Regions from separate parts of the Marinobacterium sp. xm-m-383 genome, predicted to be linked through region 1. Evidence: predicted binding sites of a transcription regulator. Region 1 holds the regulator's gene; each other region holds the start of a gene.
What was found. Region 1 encodes sigma-54, which starts transcription at its own class of promoters, with help from an activator protein. Its sites were predicted from a motif close to TGGCACNNNNNTTGCTNT; they were not measured.

Region 1 (4,905 bases):
CTCATGCCCTTATTGAGCATGTAGCGAATCTGTTTAAGATTGTCTGACTGAAGGGCTTCGCTTAACGTATCTAGAGCGATCGGTGCTTCGTCCGTACTCATGCAGCCCTCCTTTACGAGTAGGTTAGTCTCTACTCATCTTCGTCAAAACGGTTATTTATGATCTCAATCACAGCATCCATCGCGGCGGATTCATCCGCGCCATCCGTTTGTATGATTAGATCTGTTCCTTGGGATGCAGCCAACATCATAATGGCCATAATGCTTTTAGCATCGACTGTTTTGCCATCTTTTGTGATTTTGATGTCACAACCAAACTTACCTGTTACGCCAATAAGTTTAGCCGCTGCACGCGCGTGTAGTCCCAATTTGTTGATTATAGTAACGTTTTTTTCAATCATTGCGAAACTTATTCTGATAATTCTCGATGGCGTACTTGGATGTTATCCATTCTGTCAGCAAAGCGAGATGCAAGGCTCTCAGCAATATATACAGAGCGATGTTGGCCTCCCGTGCAACCAATACCTACAGTAACATAGCTTCGATTATTGGTTTTGAATTGGGGAATCCACTTCACAATGAACTGCTCTATATCATTAATCATTTCATTCACTTCATCGGAAGCGTTGAGAAATTTTTTAACCGGTTCATCTTTCCCAGAGAGAGGGCGCAACTCTACAAACCAGTAGGGGTTAGGAAGCACCCTGACGTCAAAGCTGAAATCAACATCTAATGGAACGCCGTGCTTGAAGCCAAAGGATTCAAACTGCAAAGAGAGCGCTTGCTCTTTACGCTGTGCTACCCTCAATTTAATGGTGTCACGCAGTTCATAGAGTGAAAGCCGAGTGGTATCAACTCTCATGTCTGCAGAACTTGCAATGGGCTCAAGCAGATCTCGTTCTAAGGCTATTGCCTCTTCCAGTCCAATATCTTGGTTGCTCAGCGGGTGTTTTCTTCGAGTGGCGCTGTATCGTTTCAATAGGGTCGCTTCTGATGCGTCAAGATACGTGATCTCGATGCCTATGTCTTCTCTAACCCTCAAGGATTCCATGATCTCTGGGAAGGCTTTTAGGTCGGTATGCTGGTTGCGGGCATCAATGCTCACAGCAATCAGGGGTGCGTTATTCTGGTCGTTAAGCATCTGCTCGACCAACGCTGGCAATAGCGTCGCTGGTAGGTTGTCTATGCAATAGAACCCAACATCTTCAAGTGCTTGCAAGGCGGTACTCTTCCCTGAACCACTGCGACCCGAGATAACAACGACTCTCATGATTAGACCTTTGATAGCTCAGTTGCTTTATTGAGTAGGGCCTCAGAATTCGTGCAGTCTCTGAGTGAATTAAGGGCTTCGGGCTTGCTGAACAGCTCGGCTAAACCAGCCAGTGTCTTAAGGTGCTCATCATTTCCATCATCGGGCACGATCAGTGCGCAGACAAGATCGACCGGCGCTGAATCGATTGAATCAAAATCGACACCGCCATCGAGTGTGATTAAGCAGGCGGATGCTGTTGAACAGCCCGGAATTCGACAGTGGGGTATACCCACGCCAGAGCCAATTCCTGTACTGCCTAATCGTTCACGATTAAGAAGGCCTGTAAAAATTTCATCTTCTGTTACGCCATCAACTGAAGAGGCCAGCTTTTCGCTGGCCACTTGAAGAAGGCGTTTTTTACTGGCGACTGACTCCCGGCAGGCGGTTGTTTCAGTCGTCAGTAGGTCACCTAGTTGCATGTTGTCGTTCGTTTATTTGTGAGATTTCATTTTTTCTTTATGCTTGATGATTTGGCGATCAAGCTTATCCACTAAGCCATCAATCGCTGCATACATGTCATCATGCTCATCAGAAGCGACCACTTGGCCACCGGCTAAGTGAATATCAGCCTCGGCTTTTTTACCCTGCTTTTCGACACTGAGAGTAACTTGTACATTCTGAATGTTGTCGAAGTGACGTTCTAGCTTATCGAACTTGTTACGTACGTATTCACTTAGAGCTTCAGTCAGGTCTACGTGATGACCAGTAATATTTATCTGCATATGACTTCTCCTCGTCTTAGGCGGAGTGAAAAAATGAGGCCGCCTACCTCAATTAAACCAAACGCTTTCTCTCATTTGAAGGTGGAATGTTGAGAACTTCGCGATATTTAGCAATGGTTCGTCTTGCAACATTCACCCCCTCTTCATCTAGTAGTGTAGCAAGCTTACTGTCACTTAGTGGCTTGCGAGGGTCTTCTTCTGAAATTAATTTTTTAATGATTGCTCGAATCGCAGTTGATGATGCACCACTGCCGTCACTGGTAGCCACCTGACTCGAAAAGAAATATTTCAATTCAAAGACACCGCGCGGGGTGTGCATGTATTTTCGAGTTGTAACACGGGAGATGGTGGATTCATGTAGATCAACGGCTTCAGCAATGTCGTGAAGAATAAGAGGCTTCATCGCCTGTTCACCCTGTTCAAGAAAACCGATCTGTCTGGAAACGATCTCCGTTGAGACCTTTAAGAGGGTCTCGTTGCGGCTTTGTAAACTCTTTATGAACCAGCGTGCATCCTGGAGATGGTCTTTTAAAAATTGGTTCTCCGCGGAGTTGTCTGCACGTTTAATCATGCCTGAGTAGACATCATTGATACGTAACTCAGGAACTACGTCGTTATTTAAAGTGAGTGTCCACTCCCCAGCGCGTTTACGCACGATCACGTCCGGTACGATGTAATCAGTATCACCCAGATCTAAAGAGTCTCCTGGTGTTGGGTTAAGTGATTGAATCAACCTAACCACCTCTGACAGTTGCTCCTCTTTGAGCCTCATACGGCGCATCAAAGATTTAAAATCTCGACTGCCCAACAGGTTTAAATAGTCGGTCGCTAGGCGCAGTGACTCTGCGCGCCAAGGTGTCTCTATGGGTAGCTGTCTTAACTGGATTTTCAAACACTCTGCAAGATCACGGGCACCGACACCGGGTGGGTCAAACTGTTGAATGCGGTGAAGTACTGTCTCCACCTCATCTATTTCCACTTCAAAAAAGAGTTCAGGTAGTTCCTCTTGGCAGTTAAGAAGAATGTCCTGCAGATCGGTGATCAGATAGCCACGATCATCGATAGAGTCGATAATCATCTCAGCAATGTATCGATCAACATCGCTGAAATTAACCAGATTCAGTTGCCAGTTAAGGTGGTCTTGGATGGTTTCAACCGCAGCGTCATTATCACCTGGCATCCAATCATCATCACGATTGGAATTTGAAGAGCTTTGGTAAGTATCGTCCCATTGACTGTCGGTTGAAAGCTGTTCAGGGATGTCATCAGTAGACCAGCTATCTTCCGGCTGAGACGATTCGAACGTCTCTTCGATCTCTGAATTAGATTGGGTCTCATCTAAGGTTGATGACTCTTTTTGCTCAATGCTTTGAGAGTTCTCTTCACTCTGATCTTCTTCATCGGCTACCTCCAGTAGTGGGTTACTATCGAGTGCCTCTTGAATCTCTGTCTGTAGCTCTAAGGAGGAGAGTTGCAGCAATTTGATCGCTTGCTGCAATTGTGGGGTCATGGACAGGTTCTGTCCGACTTTGAGCTGTAAAGAGTGCTTCATTAAAATGATAATTACTTAAAAGTGTGAGAGTTACAAGCGAAAATCATTGCCCAGATAAGCCTCTTTAACGGCTTGATTCATCATGATCTGCTCAGGCTCACCCTCTGCAAGAATGTTACCCTCACTAACGATGTAAGCCCGTTCGCAAATGTCGAGAGTCTCTCTGACATTGTGATCTGTTATCAGGACGCCAATACCTCGATCTTTAAGGTGTCTGATGGTCTGTTTGATGTCGCTGACAGAGATGGGGTCTACACCAGCAAAAGGCTCGTCCAGTAGGATGAAGTCAGGATCGTTTGCTAGGGCTCTTGCAATCTCAACTCGGCGTCTTTCACCTCCGGATAGGACCATCCCTTTGGACTCTTTGATGTGAGTGATATGAAACTCTTCAAGCAGTGACTGAGCTTTCTCGTGTTGTTGATCTTTGGTCAGGTCTTTTCTCTGCTCCAGTATGGCCATCAGATTGTCGTAGACACTCAGCTTTCTGAATACAGAGGCCTCTTGCGGAAGATAGCCTAAGCCGCGTTTTGCGCGCTCATGAATAGGCATTCTAGTGACGTCGTCGCCATTGAGACGAATGTTGCCTCGATCCGCTCTGACCAGACCTACAATCATATAGAAGCAGGTTGTCTTACCCGCTCCGTTGGGCCCAAGCAATCCTATAATCTCACCGGGCTCAACAGTGACGGACACATCTTCAATAACAGAGCGTCCTTTGTAGCTTTTGGCTAGGTGGAGGGCTTCGAGTGAACTCATGGTTAATTATCTTTTTTAGGCTGAAGAACCATTTTGACACGCTGGCTTCCGCTCTCACTGCTAAAGGCTTTTACTTTAGAGTTCGCCATGTCGTAATTAATTTTAGCCCCAGTGAACTCGTCACCACCCTGAGTCACTCTAGCGTTCCCCGTAATTAACAGCAGTTGAGAGCTTACTGTGTAATCCAGAGTTGAACCGGTTGCATAGGTAATCTCTTGGTCCAGTTGAGGGCGTTGTTCGAAGTAGGCTGGAGCACCTTTTGAGATGATCTGATTGATGGTGTCATCATTACCACGTAACAGATCGACGGTTTCACCTTTAAGCACCATTGATCCCTGGGTGATGATGACGTTGCCTGTGTATCGAGTGACTCCTTTGGCCTCATCAATATTAGCTGAGTCTGCCTCAACGTAGATAGGCTCGTCTCTATCGGTTGGCAGCGCTAAAGCTGATCCACTAAGAACAACTGTAAAGGCTAGAAATAGGTTACTGGTCAGTGCTCGAAGCGACATAGGCCCCCCTCACGGTTGAATGAAGATCTAAGGTGTTTAATTCCGTATTCAG
Region 2 (4,905 bases), on a different contig from region 1:
TGATGAGCAGACTCGATATTAGGGCGCACAGTGTACACCCTGACATCAGCAAGCCCAAGATCTGCTCATCAGTTAAAGCTGTCGATAGCTGAGCGCCTCCATAATGTGGCTGTTTTCGATCGCCTGATCTGCATTCATATCCGCCAGTGTGCGAGCCACGCGAAGTGCTCTATGGCAAGCCCTAGCGGAGAGCTGTAAGCGTGTCGCTATCACCATAAACTCTTTTGATAATGACTCTGAAGCATTCAGCTCTTTTTGGACTTCACTGCCTGTTAGCTCAGAGTTGAGCTTGCCCTGCCGATCATACTGTCGCTGCTGACACTGACTAACTCGCTTACGAACTGCGTCAGAGCACTCCTCATGCGATTCGCCCAGTAATAGCTCCTCTGTGGGCACCGCACTCAAAGCCAGACGCATATCAAATCGATCCAACAATGGGCCAGAGACTCGACCCTGATATCGATCGATTAGAGCCTGAGAACACTGACATCGCTCAGTCCCATCAGCGTAGTAACCGCAGGGGCAAGGATTCATCGCCGCCATCAAAGAGAAACGCGCAGGGTAGGTCAGCGTGCCCGCCACTCTAGAAATACTGACCTCACCGGTTTCAAGCGGCTCTCGCAGAACTTCCAGAACAGAACGGGGAAATTCTGGCAGCTCATCCAGAAATAGAACCCCTTGATGCGCCAGTGAGATCTCACCCGGCCTAGGGGAAGATCCACCCCCCACCATCGCCCGTGATGATGCACTGTGGTGCGGTGCTCTGTAGGGTCGTTCACCCCGAAACAATCGCTCGACCGGCAAACCCGAGACCGAATAGATACTGGCCGTTTCGATACAACTGGATTGCGAAAGTGGCGGTAGGATCGATGGCAGTGCTTGGGCCAACATACTTTTACCACTGCCCGGAGGACCGCTCAAAAGCAGGTTATGCATTCCACTGGCGGCCACTTCCAAGGCACGACGGGCCATCGGTTGTCCCCGAACTTCTGAAAGATCTACGGGGTAACTCGGCGGATAATGAACTGGGGGTTGAGGGTCTATTTCAGGTAGCTTTTCAGCACTCAACGCCTGACATAGATCGTACAGCGTCTTAGCTGAAAGTTGTTGCTTAGCACCCGCGAGAGAGGCTTCTTGGCTATTATCGGGGGCAATAACAATCAGTGAATCCGCTTCAGCACAGGCATAGGCGGCCGGAAATAGGCCTCTAATAGGGTGCAGTTTGCCGTCCAAGCCCAATTCTGAGTAGAGCTCTGCCTGCTGCAGGTGAGTTGTTTTAAGCTGATTGGATGCCAACAGAATGCCAAGCGCAATGGCTAGGTCATAGCGTCCGCCCTCTTTGGGGAGATCGGCCGGTGATAAGTTAACGGTGATTCGTCGTTGCGGGTATTCAAAGCCGGCGTTTAACAGTGCACTGCGCACACGCTCGCGGCTTTCACGCACCGCGGTCTCTGCCATACCCACAATTGCAAAGGAGGGTAAGCCTCCTGAAAGGTGCACTTCAACGCGAACGCGAGGTGCCTCGATACCGAGCTGAGCTCGGCTATAAAGAGTTGCCAATGCCATGACGCCATCCTTGGGTCCTGCAGTTGGCCTAGCGTTGCTTTAGGACTCTTTTGACTCCAACTCAGCAACCATCGCTTCCAACTGCTCTAATTTTTCTCGAGTTCGCTGAAGTACAGCGGCCTGAGCGTCAAACTCCTCCCGAGTGACTAAATCCAGTTTAGCAAAACTTGATTGAAGTACAGTTTTAATTTGCTGCTGCATCGCCTCCTGACCTGGAAGTGATGAGTTACCCTGAAGGAATTGGGTCATCGTCTGACTTAGGTTTTCAAACATCTTAGGATCAAGCATCTCAGCCCCCTTTAACATCGATATGCGTCTCAATAGATGCACTATACCAGAACCCTTTTAAGACAAGCGTCTATGATGACTATTTTAGCCTCAATATGGCGCACCAAAGTAGTGCATGCACTTTTGTGGTGCATACTGGCGTGCACTATAAAGGTTGATAAAACGGTAAAGAGACCCATGAAAAATTTATAAGTCAATGTTTTATAAGTTATTTTTAAAAGTTGGCACAAGTTTCGCAAATAGAGTTCACAGGAAAAAATTAATCCTCCCTTTTCACATTAAGGAGAAATCTGATGAAACTAGTGTCAGCCGTAATTAAGCCATTCAAGCTTGACGACGTGCGCGAAGCGCTATCAGAGATCGGTGTACAAGGTATCACCGTGACTGAAGTTAAAGGCTTTGGCCGTCAAAAAGGCCACACCGAACTCTACCGTGGTGCAGAGTATGTTGTGGACTTCCTACCTAAAGTTCGCCTAGACGCTGCTGTCTCTGATGAGATCGTAGATCAGGTTATCGAAGCGATCACCAATGCTGCGCAAACCGGCAAAATTGGCGACGGTAAGATTTTTGTTTCAGCGCTTGAACAAGTGGTTCGCATCCGTACCGGTGAGACCGGCGACGAAGCTCTATAACGTTTTGATTTTTGGCCTTATTGGAGGGCATAACAATGGAAGAACTTTTGAATACAACAGCTGGTGATGTTACCCAGCTGAAGTACGCACTCGATACCTTCTACTTCTTGGTGTGTGGTGCGCTGGTTATGTGGATGGCGGCAGGCTTCTCAATGCTAGAAGCAGGTCTTGTTCGTTCTAAGAACACCACTGAAATTCTAACTAAGAACATCGCGCTATTCGCGATCTCTTGCATCATGTACTTCGTTTGCGGTTACGCGATCATGTACGGCGGTGACTACTTCCTATCTAGCATCACGGGTGACGGTGTTGCCGATGAGTGGACCTACGCGCCATCAGCTGACTTCTTCTTCCAGGTGGTATTCGTTGCAACAGCAATGTCTATCGTATCGGGTGCAGTGGCTGAACGTATGAAACTATGGGCGTTCCTAGCGTTCGCGGTTGTGATGACAGGCTTCATCTACCCAATGGAAGGTTCTTGGACTTGGGGCGGCAACGCTGTATTCGGCATGTACACTCTAGGTGATCTTGGTTTCTCTGACTTCGCGGGTTCAGGTATCGTCCACATGGCAGGTGCTGCAGCAGCACTAGCAGGTGTCCTAATGCTTGGCGCACGTAAAGGCAAATACGGTAAGAACGGTGAGATCAATGCGATCCCTGGTGCTAACCTACCAATGGCAACACTGGGCACATTCATCCTTTGGATGGGTTGGTTCGGCTTCAACGGTGGTTCGGTTCTAGCAACGTCTGACGTTGAGAACTCAAACGCAGTTGCCGTTGTCTTCATGAACACTAACGCAGCTGCGGCTGGCGGTGTAGTAGCAGCACTAATCACAGCGCGTCTACTGTTCGGCAAAGCGGACCTTACAATGGCACTTAACGGTGCACTAGCAGGTCTAGTAGCGATCACAGCAGAGCCTTCAACCCCTTCTGCACTACAAGCTCACATCTTCGGTGCGATCGGTGGTGTTCTGGTTGTCTTCTCTATCCTAACGCTGGATAAACTAAAAATTGACGATCCTGTCGGTGCGATCTCTGTACACGGTGTTGTAGGTCTTCTTGGTCTACTACTGGTACCAGTAACTAACGACGGTTCTACTTTCTCTGGCCAGATCATCGGCGCCCTAACAATCTTCGTATGGGTATTCGTTGTCAGCCTAGTGGTTTGGGGCATCATCAAAGCTGTGATGGGCATCCGAGTGACTGAAGAGGAAGAGTACGAAGGTGTCGATATCTCTGAATGTGGTATGGAAGCCTACCCAGAGTTCGTCACTTCACGTAAGTAATAGGAAACTCAGTTTCTGTTGAAACCCGGGGTGTAGCGATACACCCCTCTTCTCAGCCCTACCCCCAGGTAGGGTTTTTTTCGTTTCTGGACAAACAGGTTGATCAGGAAACTTGAAGGTTAAACCATCCATGTACATAATGGATGAAAATTTACAGCGAATTGGGACAGTTTTGCCTGCCCAGTTCAACAAGGAGAAACTATGAAACTGGTATCGGCAGTTATCAAACCGTTCAAACTGGATGATGTGCGCGAAGCGCTGTCTGACATTGGTATCCAAGGTGTTACAGTGACTGAAGTTAAAGGCTTCGGTCGTCAGAAAGGTCACACAGAACTTTACCGTGGTGCCGAGTACGTAGTGGACTTCCTTCCTAAGGTAAAAATTGAAGTCGCGATCGACGACGACATGCTAGATCAAGTCATTGAAGCGATCAGCTCTACGGCCAATACTGGCAAGATCGGTGATGGTAAAATCTTCGTTATGCCAGTTGAGCAAGTGGTACGTATTCGTACTGGCGAGACGGGTTCAGAAGCGCTTTAAGCTTCGATCCATTTCAAAAATGCCGCTACCGATCAGTTCGCTAGCGGCATTTTTATATCTACTTGAAGCCCCGTTGGCGCGAGGTTTTGGAACTGAACCTCCCCACCGACGCGTTCAGTCGCTCGAGTCACGATACTCAAACCCAAACCGTAACCGCCTGAGTTGGCCCCACGTCTAAATGGCTGCCCAATCGAATCTAGAATCGATTCTGGTAATCCGGGTCCATTATCAACCACTCGAATCGTTAGCCTGCCGTTATCAGTAGCGACAGATACCTTAATCAACGTACCCTGTGGCGTGTGATTGATGGCGTTATTCAACAGATTGCTGACGACTCGACTCAGTGGTTCACTCCGAATGGTTGCTCCATCAGTGACATCAAGTGATAGGTCGAATTGATGCTGTGGGCCGCTGACACGGGCGTCCTGCACCAGATCCCGACACAGCAGTGCCAGATCCAAAATTGGTGCAGTCGCTTCGGCATCTCGAGCTCGGGCCAGTGTGAGTATTTCAGAGATTAAACCGTCTAATTTAACGCACTCTTTATTAATGCGTTGCAGGGTACGATCATCCTCACCCCACTTCTGCTCTGC
Region 3 (4,905 bases), on a different contig from region 1:
AGCCCATGATCTTAAGGATACGACCTGAACGCATTTTTGCGTGTGAATCGATGACTTTAACAGGCGTGTTGGTAGAGATCTTACCGCGTGAGATACGACCCACACCGATAACACCGACAAAGCTGTTGTAGTCCAACGCAGAGACCTGCATCTGGAATGGACCTTCTGTATCGACGTGAGGCGCATCAACGTGCTTGATGATCGCTTCAAATAGAGGCGTCATATCGTCAGCCATAGCTTCGTGATCATCACCCGCAATACCGTTGATCGCTGAGGCGTAGACAATCGGGAAGTCCAACTGCTCATCGGTAGCGCCTAGGTTGTCGAACAGTTCGAAAACCTGATCCATAACCCAATCTGGACGTGCACCAGGACGGTCGATTTTGTTGATAACAACGATTGGCTTAAGGCCGCGTGCAAAGGCTTTCTGAGTAACGAAGCGTGTTTGTGGCATTGGACCATCAACTGCATCAACAAGCAGAAGGACCGAGTCAACCATCGACATAACACGCTCTACCTCACCACCGAAATCGGCGTGCCCAGGAGTATCGACGATGTTGATGCGGTAGTCGTTCCAAGTGATGGCGGTGTTTTTGGCAAGGATGGTGATGCCACGCTCTTTCTCTTGGTCGTTTGAGTCCATGACGCGCTCAGCGCCTTCATCACGACGGCCAAGGGTACCTGACTGCTCTAGAAGTTTATCAACTAGGGTGGTTTTGCCATGGTCGACGTGTGCGATGATGGCGATATTGCGAAGATTTTCGATCACGAGGTGAGTCTCATTAATTAAAGATGCGCGGATTATACGCGTCGAGCGTGATCAAGGCGAATTAATAGCCAATAAATTTGGACCATATGAACAATTGTTAGAAGCGAATCTAGTGCAAAATTTTTTGGCTGGAGTATCATATTGGCACACATCGACAGACTAGTAATAGTTTAAAGCACCATTGTGGTGCGTATGTTTTAGGTGTGCATCAAATTGGTGCGTTTATTGTCATTGGTGATTCGTTGCTGATGCGGTAAATCACCGTAAATAAAGACTTTTTTCGAGTTGGCATACTGTTTGCTAGCTCGTTAGGAAGACTGAGCTTGCATGGTGCAGGCTTAAACCCAAGGCTACTAGTCTGGCAATATCTGATAATGGAGAGAGCCATAATGTCTGAACAGACACTAAATCTGATCAAAGAAACTGACGCGAAGTGGATCGACCTTCGCTTTACAGACTCTAAAGGTAAAGAGCAGCACGTAACTATCCCAGTTCACGAAATGGGTGACGACTTCTTCGAAGACGGCAAAATGTTTGATGGCTCATCTATCCAAGGTTGGAAGGGTATTAACGACTCTGACATGATCCTTCGTCCAGATGACTCTTCATCTATCGTTGATCCATTCTCTGAAGATGCAACAGTCATCATCCGTTGTGACATCGTTGAGCCTGCTACAGGTCTTGGTTACGAGCGTGATCCACGTTCTGTTGCTAAGCGTGCAGAAGAGTACCTGAAATCAACAGGTATCGCTGACAGCGCTATGTTCGGTCCAGAGCCAGAGTTCTTCGTATTTGACGAAGTTCACTTCCACTCTGACATGTCTGGTTGTGGCTACACTGTATCTTCTGAAGAAGCTGCATGGTCTTCTAACAGCAAATTCGAAGGCGGTAACACAGGTCACCGTCCACGCGTTAAAGGCGGTTACTTCCCAGTACCACCAGTAGACTCTCTACACGATCTTCGTGCTGCAATGTGTGACGCGATGACAGCGATGGGTCTGCACGTAGAAGTACACCACCACGAAGTAGCAACTGCTGGTCAGTGTGAAATCGGTGTGGCAGGTAACACCCTTGTTAAGAAAGCTGACGAAGTTCAGATTCTTAAGTACGCAGTTCACAACGTTGCTCACGCTTACGGTAAAACAGCTACGTTCATGCCTAAGCCAATCGTTGGTGACAACGGCTCTGGTATGCACGTTCACCAGTCTCTATCTAAAGGCGGTGTTAACATCTTCGCTGGCGACGCATACGCGGGCCTATCTGAAGAAGCTCTTTACTACATCGGCGGTATCATCAAGCACGCTAAAGCGCTTAACGCTCTATGTAACCCAGGTACTAACTCGTACAAGCGTCTTGTTCCAGGCTTCGAAGCACCAGTTATGCTAGCTTACTCAGCTCGTAACCGTTCAGCTTCTATCCGTATCCCATACGTAACTAGCCCTAAAGGCCGTCGTATCGAGACACGCTTCCCTGATCCAATCGCTAACCCATACCTAGCGTTCTCTGCGCTAATGATGGCGGGTCTTGACGGTATCCAGAACAAGATCCACCCTGGCGATGCAGCAGACAAAGACCTTTACGATCTACCAGCTGAAGAAGCTGCTCAGATCCCACAGGTTTGTTCTTCACTAGAAGAAGCTCTGGACGCTCTAGAAGCTGATCACGAGTTCCTAACTCGCGGCGGCGTATTCACTGAAGACATGCTAAACGCTTACATCGAACTTAAGCGTGAAGAGTGTGCTCAAGTGAGCCAGACAACTCACCCAATCGAATACGATCTTTACTACTCAGTTTAAGATCTTATCGATTCAAAAAACCCGGCACCTGCCGGGTTTTTTATGTCCAGGATGGACGGTATCCTGCAGGCGCATGGATGCGCAGGAGCAGGGTATGCCAGGACGAACAGTATCCTGCAGGCGCATGGATGCGCACAAAACACCTCGCACCAAAATGGTGCATAATATCTTCATATATGCCATTCTATTGTGCATGCTAAAACTCAAAAGCCCGTGGTTACTGGGTTTCGCTGAGTTGGCAACCTTTTTGCTTATTAAGTAGAGCTATTAAGGCTTAACGCTAGAGTAGAGCTGTTAAGTCATCAAAACCCTTGGGAATACCTAATGTTCGGATCGCAACAGTACAAATTGATTCTTGAAAACCTCAATACGGCTGTATTGGTACTGGGGCAGAAGTTCGAGTTGAAGTATATGAATCCGGCCGCTGAGGTTCTGTTAGAGGGTAGCTTTAAACGCTTAAAAAATTCACACATCGAGTATCTCTTTATTGGTTCCGAAGAGGAGCTCAAGCTATTAGAGAGTGTCTCTGCGACGGGACAGCATGTCAGTAAACGCGAAGCCGCTCTGATTACCTTTGGTGGTAACGAGTTGATGACGGATTACACCATCTCAAGGTTACCGAATGGGTTTCTACTGATGGAGTTGCACCCACGTGATCGCCTGGTTCGAATTGAGCGTGAAGAGGAGATGTTGAATCGACATGCCACCGCCAAAGTGCTTGTGCGTGGCTTGGCACATGAGATCAAGAACCCGTTGGGCGGGATTCGCGGCTCTGCACAGTTGCTAGAGCGCGAGCTGGATGATGAGGGGCTTAAAGAGTTCACCGGAATTATCATCGATGAAGCGGATCGGTTAAGAAATCTGGTGGATCGTCTGATGGGGCCTTACAAGAAGCCCAACATACACCCGGTGAACATTCACGAGGTGCTCGAGCGTGTGCGTGCTCTGATTGAAGTTGAAAGCGAGCAAGAGATTCAGTTGGTTCGTGACTACGACCCAAGTCTGCCGGAGTTTAACGGCGACAGTGAACAGTTGATCCAAGCGGTTTTAAACATCTGCAGAAATGCGATGCAGGCCCTGAAAGAGTCTGAAACAGCCGCTCCGCAAATCCGTATGAAAACACGAGCGCTCAGACGAATTACGCTGGGCGCAGAGCAGCATCGACTGGTCTGCTGCGTAGAGATTATCGATAACGGTCCGGGCATACCAAAGGATCTTTTAGATTCCGTGTTCTATCCGATGGTGACCGGTCGTGCGGAAGGGTCTGGGTTGGGACTATCGATTGCCCAATCTGTTATTGGTCAGCACCAGGGTTTAATCGAGGTCGCCTCGAAACCCAGTACAACAAATTTTAAAATTTTAATTCCTTTGGAGAGTTGAGATGGCTAAGCCAGCAACCGTTTGGATAGTAGATGATGATCGCTCAATACGTTGGGTTTTAGAGAAAGCGATCTCTGGCAGTGGCTTGGCGACAGAAGTGTTTGAGTCGGGCGATGCGTTGCTGCGTAAAATTAAGCGTGAACAGCCTGATGTGATTATCAGCGATATTCGTATGCCGGGCATTGATGGTCTTGAGATGCTAGAGCAGCTTCAAGCTGATTATGCAGACATTCCGACTATCATCATGACCGCTCACTCAGATTTAGATTCCGCGGTTGCCTCTTATCAAGGTGGTGCCTTTGAGTACTTGCCTAAGCCATTTGATATTGATGAGGCGGTAGCGCTGGTTCAGCGAGCGGTGCAGCACGTTGAAGAGCAGCGTCAACAAACCGAAGTGATTGTTGAAGATGATACACCTGAGATCATTGGTGAGGCGCCGGCTATGCAGGAGGTGTTCCGTGCCATTGGTCGTCTGTCTCATTCCCCGATTACTGTATTGATCAATGGTGAGTCTGGTACAGGTAAAGAGCTGGTGGCCCATGCTCTGCATCGCCACAGTCCGCGTGCGGGTAATGAGTTTATTCCATTGAACATGGCGGCTATTCCACATGACTTGATTGAGTCTGAACTGTTCGGGCATGAAAAGGGTGCCTTTACCGGAGCTCAAGCTTCGCGCCGTGGCCGTTTTGAACAGGCCGATGGTGGCACACTGTTCCTTGATGAGATCGGCGATATGCCTGCGGATACTCAAACTCGACTCTTGCGTGTTCTTGCTGACGGTGAGTTCTACCGTGTCGGTGGTCATACACCGGTTAAAGTTGATGTTCGAATCATTGCAGCTACCCACCAAAATCTCGAAAACCTCGTTAAAGAGGGCAAGTTTCGTGAGGATCTGTTCCACCGTCTAAACGTGATTCGAGTTCACATCCCCTCGTTAAATGAGCGTCGTGAAGATATTCC

Region 2: glnK (P-II family nitrogen regulator) is a predicted target of sigma-54. The motif match lies at 2,077-2,094, and genes of this name have one in related genera.
Region 3: glnL (nitrogen regulation protein NR(II)) is a predicted target of sigma-54. The motif match lies at 2,802-2,819, and genes of this name have one in related genera.

The regions. Positions count from the first base shown of each region.
Region 1 is NZ_WBYT01000003.1:106,129-111,033, reverse strand. It holds gene mgtE (magnesium transporter) at 1-101, opposite strand, end outside; gene XMM383_RS06180 (HPr family phosphocarrier protein) at 131-400, opposite strand; gene rapZ (RNase adapter RapZ) at 409-1,269, opposite strand; gene XMM383_RS06170 (PTS sugar transporter subunit IIA) at 1,272-1,730, opposite strand; gene hpf (ribosome hibernation-promoting factor, HPF/YfiA family) at 1,743-2,033, opposite strand; gene XMM383_RS06160 (RNA polymerase factor sigma-54) at 2,086-3,585, opposite strand; gene lptB (LPS export ABC transporter ATP-binding protein) at 3,616-4,341, opposite strand; gene lptA (lipopolysaccharide transport periplasmic protein LptA) at 4,344-4,853, opposite strand; gene lptC (LPS export ABC transporter periplasmic protein LptC) at 4,828-4,905, opposite strand, start outside.
Region 2 is NZ_WBYT01000002.1:210,160-215,064, reverse strand. It holds gene XMM383_RS04695 (YifB family Mg chelatase-like AAA ATPase) at 73-1,566, opposite strand; gene XMM383_RS04690 (accessory factor UbiK family protein) at 1,606-1,854, opposite strand; gene glnK (P-II family nitrogen regulator) at 2,148-2,486, shown strand; gene XMM383_RS04680 (ammonium transporter) at 2,522-3,772, shown strand; gene glnK (P-II family nitrogen regulator) at 3,974-4,312, shown strand; gene XMM383_RS04670 (HAMP domain-containing sensor histidine kinase) at 4,345-4,905, opposite strand, start outside.
Region 3 is NZ_WBYT01000008.1:30,624-35,528, reverse strand. It holds gene typA (translational GTPase TypA) at 1-769, opposite strand, end outside; gene glnA (glutamate--ammonia ligase) at 1,159-2,565, shown strand; gene glnL (nitrogen regulation protein NR(II)) at 2,890-3,945, shown strand; gene glnG (nitrogen regulation protein NR(I)) at 3,947-4,905, shown strand, end outside.